DNA from 2 places in the Brucella sp. TWI432 genome. Region 2 is predicted to be linked to the other one. Evidence: riboswitches for the same ligand, from Rfam matches in the RefSeq annotation. Region 2 holds a riboswitch; the other holds the start of a gene.

Region 1 (3,408 bases), on a different contig from region 2:
CTTCGACCCAGGCGGTATCTCCGATCACAAACACATCCTCATGGCCGGGAACGGTGAGATTGGCCAGAACGCGTGCGCGACCTGCACGGTCGCTTTCAACGCCAAGCCAGGCTGCGGCAGGTGAAGCTGCAACACCCGCTGCCCATATGGCCGTTTTACAGGAAATAAATTCATCGCCAACAGTTACGCCATCTTCAGTGATTTCTTTTACCGGCATCCCAAGACGCACCTCAACACCAATCTTTTTCAAGGCATTTTGAGCGTAAGATGAAAGATCTTCCGGAAATGCAGACAGAATGCGTTGACCCGCTTCAATCAGCAGGATGCGCGCCTCCCTTGTGTCGATATTACGAAATTCCGGCCACATCGTATGTTTGGCCAGTTCACCAATAATACCCGCCAATTCAACGCCGGTTGGTCCTCCTCCCACCACAGAAAATGTGAGCAATGCCCGTCGTTTTGCGAAGTCTGTCTCGCGTTCGGCGCGTTCAAACGCCAAAAGAAGACGACGACGAATGGTCGTAGCGTCTTCCAGCGCCTTAAGACCGGGGGCAAGCTTTTCCCAGCGATCATTGCCGAAATAAGCGTGCCGTGCGCCGGTTGCGAGCACGAGCGTGTCGTAATCAAGTGTAGAGCCGTCTTCGAGCTTCACCTGTTTGTTGGACGTGTCCACATCGACAACAGTGGCGAGCAGGGTGGTTACATCTTTGCGATCGCGAAAAAGATGGCGAATTGGCCATGCAATTTCGGATGTCGCAAGGATTGTTGTCGCGACCTGATACAAAAGGGGCTGAAAGAGGTGATGATTACGCTGATCGACAAGCGTAATGCGAACATTTGCACCTTTTAGATCATGGATTAATTGCAGGCCACCAAAGCCTGCACCAACGACGAGGATATGGGGGGTATCCGTTTCGCTCATTGCAGTTATTCACCTGAGTTGGCGCGAAAAAACTCGCGCTCATCTAACGATCATTGCGCTTGGCAAACGAACGCTATCAGGTTGATCAACCAGAGCCTACTGATTATCGCACAGGGCTGGCTCCCACTTTTGGCACAGCTTTACCTCGCCAGGATGACCTAAAAGTCATCTCCGTGGCGCATATGCCGGAAATAGGCAAAAGCCGTTCCTGCCAGAACCGGCAGAATAACCAAGGCTATCCAGAATATAATATTGCTCATGTTTCCCTCCCATTTTTTGCCACAATAGCACATCTTTGAGGAAGAGCATAATCCGACGACACTCAAACAAGTGACGCTAAGATTATGCTTCCAGCAAAACGGGTTAGATCAACGATCTAATAGGGAAACGTCTGAACGGCCCGCTTGTTCCACTTGCAACAGAAGCGTCTGAACATGGAAAGGGCCACTTTTTCAGTTTCAGCCTCGCCTTATAAAAACTCTTCCAAACGGACCTATTGCCAGCGCCCGACTCTTTGAGTAGTAGTTATCTCACATCAAGAGTTGGGGCGACGCCCAACGCCAACCTGCCTTTCCGGGCAAGGTGGTACTTCCTTAAAGGAAGGATGTGGCCGACCGGCAAACATACGGACAAAGCCACATGCGTCTGCCTTGACATAACGAAGGACTGACACGCATGCCTATAAAAATTCCTGATGATCTGCCTGCAACCAGTGTTCTCGAAGCCGAGGGCGTTATGGTGATGCGTGAGGCAGATGCTGTGCGTCAGGATATCAGGCCGCTGAAGATCGGCCTTCTCAATCTGATGCCGAACAAGGTCACAACGGAAACACAGATTGCACGGCTGCTGGGGGCGACGCCCCTGCAACTGGAACTGACGCTTGTTCGCATTACCAATCACGTTGCGCGGCATACTCCAGCGGATCATATGCTTTCTTTTTATCAGCCATGGGAAGATATCCGCAATCAGCGCTTTGACGGCTTTGTCATCACAGGCGCGCCGGTTGAGCGCATGCCCTTTGAAGATGTGACCTATTGGGATGAAATGCAGAGGGTTTTCGATTGGACGCAAACTCATGTCCACCGTACGCTCAATATCTGCTGGGCAGCACAAGCCGCCGTCCACCATTTTCATGGTATGGGCAAATATGATCTGCAGAGCAAGGCATCCGGTGTCTTCAGCCAACAGAATCTCGCGCCGTCTTCACCCTATCTTCGCGGGTTTTCCGATGACTTCGCGATTCCAGTTTCCCGCTGGACAGAAGTGCGCAAGGACGACATTCCTCCACAAAGCGGCCTAAAAGTTCTCGTCGATAGCCCGGAAAGCGGCCTTTGCCTGCTGGAAGATCCAAAGCATCGTTCATTGCACATGTTCAACCATGTTGAATATGACACGACATCGCTTGCCGATGAGTATTTCCGTGACATTCAGCTTCAACCGGAAACACCGCTGCCTGCCAATTACTTTCCCAATGACGATGTCAGCAAGAAGCCGCAGAATTGCTGGCGCGGCCATGCACATCTGCTTTTTGGCAACTGGATCAATGAAATGTACCAGTCAACGCCTTATGATCTCGAAAATATCGGCAAATTCTGATGCGCAAAAAGCTGATCCCTGAAAAGGGATCAGCTGGCAAAACGTTGAACCCATTGATGCCACTGGTCTTCACTGCCTTGGAAGACATTAAGGTCAATCTTACCATCGACGCCCTGAGACAGACCTGAACCCGAATACTGCCAGAAAATCCAGCGACGCCCCGGATAAACCTTGGAGGGATGCTGTGCGACAGCGCGTAGCCAGAATGGGTAATCTGTGAATGCGCCCTTGAGGTTGTCGTCATAGAAATCAGGCGCGGTATAGATCACGGGACGCTTGCCGTAATGGCGTTCGAGCGCATCCATGAAAACCTGCATTTTTTCACGCACCTGCGCAGGCGATGGGCGTCGTTTGCATGACGAGTCGCCATTCCATTCCACATCGATCACTGGCGGCAATGCATCGGGATCAACCGGCACATTGCGAATAAACCAGTCAGCTTGCTGACTTGCCACGCGGCACCAATAAAAGAAGTGGTATGCGCCGCGCTTCAATCCCGCAGCTTTTGCATCGCGCCAGTTCTTTTTGAACATCGGGTCAAGGTGATCACCGCCATCTGTCGCTTTGATATAGGCAAAGTTTGCACCGTTCTTGCGCAGCGTCGCCCAGTCGATGTCTCCCTGCCAACGCGATACATCCACGCCATGCACGGCATGTTTGCGTGGCGAGATTTTTCCGAAGTTAATCGGTTTTGCATCGCGAAACCGCTGACTGTAAACGCGTAAGCGTTGTGCGGGCGCAAGACGCACTGGCGGGTAGGCTGCAACATCCGGCTTTGGAACGGAAATCGGCGTTGCAATGCTTTTTTGCACTGGCGGAGTTACGGGGGCGGGAGGCGAGGCCTTGAAAGGACCGGCATCGGGTACCGGTCCGGCCCAAGCCAGAACTTC
Region 2 (3,408 bases):
CCAGCAGCGGTGTGACCAAAGCCCGGATCAAAGAAGCCTGCATAATGCACGCGAAATTCGCCGACCAGCGGGTCAAAAGGCGTCATTTCAGCCGCAAAAAGCGGCGGCACATGCACTGCTTCGCGCGAAACGAGGATATAGAACTCATCCGGGTCGAGCACCAATTCACGCGAACCGCGATCATAGATCGGCTCCCAAAAGTCGAGAACATCATGTGCCGCACGCTGATCGACATCCACAACCGCCGTGTGGTGCTTGCCACGATAGCCGATCAGCCTGTCTTTATCGCCCGAAAGATCGACCGAGAGTGCGATACCGCCGCCAGAAATATTTGGCTGTTCTGCCGCCACCAGCGTTTCATTCTGATGCAGTGTTGCAAGTTCTGCTTCAGTCAGCTGCGCACGTCCCTGACGGAAACGAATTTGCGACAGCCGCGAGCCGGTGCGCGCAACAATCGGGAAAGTACGTGGGCTGACTTCAAGATAAAGCGGGCCATTATACCCAGCAGGCACCTTGTCGAACTCCTGCGCGCCATCGGCGATAACGCGGGTGAAAATATCAAGGCGACCGGTCGAGCTTTTCGGATTGGCGGATGCAGACAATTCCGGCGACAGTGACAGGCTTTCAAGCAATGGCACGATATAGACGCAGCCAGTTTCAAGCACCGCTCCAGCGCTCAGATCGATCTCATGGAGTTTTAAGCGTTCCAGCTTGTCGATGACCGGCGTGCCCGGACCCGGCATGAAGGATGCGCGCACACGATAGGCTTTCGCACCCAGCCGCAAATCGAGGCTTGCAGGCTGAATCTGATCAGCATCCAATGGACGCGCAGATTTGAGCAAACCGCTTTCAAAGAGTGCTGCAATATCCGCATCTGCCAGAATGCCTGCTTCCCTCTGCGTCATGCCACTCAACTCCGTGAATTACTTAAAATCGGTCTATGACCATTGACCGCTCATAATAATCAAGACCAGCTTTTTAACGCTTTTTTAGCCAGTTTCCCCAGCTTTAAATTGCAACAACAGGATCGCTACGCGCCAATTTCTATTCTTCGCTCTTCTTCAAGCATTGACGGCCCCGCTCAAGAGGCATAAGGAAAAAGTGTTCCGTGGTGATTTGGCCGGCCGGCTTGCAGCCACGTTAAAGAATTCGCTAAAATAAGGCCGCGGTTCGTTACCGGCCTTTTGCGTGTTCGCGAGGCCGGTTTTTTATTGGCCGCCGAGGCATTTCCAGGCCCCGGCCGACCAGCTTTCGACAGGTTGGAAAAATGACGAATAAGACTACCCGTAAGTTTCGCCCGGCAACTCAGCTCGTTCATGCAGGATCGCTGCGTTCGGGCTTTGCAGAGTTGTCAGAAGCCCTTTATCTGACGCAAGGCTTTCTCTATCCGACAGCAGAAGCTGCCGAGGCCCGCTTCAAGGGCGAAGATCCGGGGTTCATCTATTCGCGTTATGCCAACCCGACCACAGATATGTTTGAAAAGCGCATGTGCGCGCTCGAAGGCGCGGAAGATGCGCGCGCTTTCACATCCGGCATGGCAGCCGTCGCCGCCTCTATTCTCTGTCAGGTACAGGCGGGCGAGCATGTTATCTGTGCGCGCGCCGTCTTCGGCTCGTCGCGTTACATCATTGAAACGCTTCTGCCTCGCTATGGCGTTGAGTTTTCGATCATCGACGGCTCAAAGATTGAAAACTGGAAAGCGGCTGTTCGTCCGAACACCAAAGTCATGCTGCTCGAAAGCCCGTCAAACCCGACGCTTGAGGTGATCGACATTGCAGCTGTCGCCGACATTGCCAATGAAATCGGCGCAAAGCTGATCGTTGATAACGTATTTGCAACGCCACTTTACCAGAAGCCTCTGGAACTCGGCGCGCATATTGTCGTCTATTCGACCACCAAGCATATTGACGGTCAGGGCCGCTGTCTGGGCGGGATCATTCTTTCCGATCAGGAATGGACCGAAGAAGTTCTCCAGCCTTACTTCCGTCATACCGGCCCCGGCATGAGCCCGTTCAATGCATGGATCATGCTGAAAGGTCTTGAAACGCTCGGCGTTCGCGTGCGTCAGCAGACGCAATCTGCCGCAGCCGTGGCCAATGCACTGGCTGGTCAGGCAGGTGTGAAGCAGGTCATTTATCCGGGCCGCGCCGATCACCCGCAGGCCGACATCATCGCCAAGCAGATGACTGGCGGCTCGACACTGATCGCGCTGGAACTCGAAGGCGGCAAGGAAGCTGCGTTCAAGTTCGAAAATGCTTTGCAGGTGTTCAGCATTTCCAACAATCTGGGCGATGCAAAGAGCATCATCACTCATCCGGCCACAACGACACATCAGAGCCTCACGGACGAAGCACGCGCGGAACTCGGCATTTCAGATGGTATGCTGCGCATCTCTGTCGGTCTGGAAGACCAGGATGATCTGGTTGAGGACGTGCTGGAAGCGCTTGCAGCCGCGCGCTAAAGATTGATGCCTAAACGACGCAATTGCCGGAACATTTCGGCAATTGCAATGCATTTGTCGGCATCAATTCGTTGACCTCCCGCGCAACTTTGGCGATAGCTTTATGTAGTATGTTTGATAAGACTTAAAGGCGGGTATGCATGTACAGAGCGGTAACGCGGGATATTGAGGTAACGGCTGAACCGTTTTATCTCGAAGACCAGTCCGAACCGGACGAAAATCGCTATGTCTGGGGCTACCGGATAACCATTGCCAACAATTCATCGCAGACCGTTCAGCTGCGCTCACGTTACTGGCAGATTACCGATGGCAATGGCCGCATCGAAGAGGTGAAGGGTGCTGGCGTCATCGGCGAGCAACCCACACTTAATCCGGGCGATTCTTATCAATACTCATCCGGTTGCCCTCTCAGCACCACATCCGGTGTTATGGTCGGGCGCTATCAAATGCAATTACCGGATGGGAGTGCCTTTGAAGTCGATATTCCCGCCTTTTCTCTGGATATTCCTGAAACAAGGCGAACACTGAATTAAAAAAGGCGCTTTTTTCAAAGCGCCTTTTTCATAATATTACTTCGCAAACTGTGCAGGATCGAACTCATAGGTCGTTGAGCAGAATTCACACGTCACGGAAATCTTGCCGTCCTGAATGCTGTCCTGAATTTCTTCCGCCGAGAAATTATTGAACACGCCTTCGATTTTGTCGCGCGAGCATGAGCAATTGTCCTCAACACGGATCGCTTCATAGATACGCACACCGCGCTCGTGGAACAGACGGTAAAGCAAACGTTCAGAGCCAACCTGTGGGTCGGTCAGTTCCGAGCTTTCGATTGTTCCGACCAGCGAACGCGCTTCATCCCATCCGTCATCTTCAAGATCAAGAACAACGGTGTTCTCATCGCCGTCACCACCCGGAAGATCGGGCACCCGTGCGCGCAGCTCCGATTC

The links. A riboswitch is a leader RNA that binds a small molecule or an ion and turns the genes downstream of it on or off. The one in region 2 is predicted to bind S-adenosylmethionine.
Positions count from the first base shown of each region.
Region 1: it holds a riboswitch for S-adenosylmethionine, as region 2 does, so the genes downstream of both, ABE527_RS08940 (homoserine O-succinyltransferase) here and ABE527_RS02890 (O-succinylhomoserine sulfhydrylase) in region 2, are expected to answer to the same signal.

Region 1 is NZ_JBDJNL010000004.1:43,988-47,395, reverse strand. It holds gene ABE527_RS08945 (NAD(P)/FAD-dependent oxidoreductase) at 1-922, opposite strand, end outside; SAM-I-IV-variant riboswitch at 1,450-1,557, shown strand; gene ABE527_RS08940 (homoserine O-succinyltransferase) at 1,598-2,518, shown strand; gene ABE527_RS08935 (glycoside hydrolase family 25 protein) at 2,548-3,408, opposite strand, start outside.
Region 2 is NZ_JBDJNL010000001.1:583,874-587,281, reverse strand. It holds gene ABE527_RS02895 (2'-deoxycytidine 5'-triphosphate deaminase) at 1-905, opposite strand, end outside; SAM riboswitch at 1,099-1,179, shown strand; gene ABE527_RS02890 (O-succinylhomoserine sulfhydrylase) at 1,268-2,461, shown strand; gene apaG (Co2+/Mg2+ efflux facilitator ApaG/CorD) at 2,602-2,994, shown strand; gene ABE527_RS02880 (Hsp33 family molecular chaperone) at 3,031-3,408, opposite strand, start outside.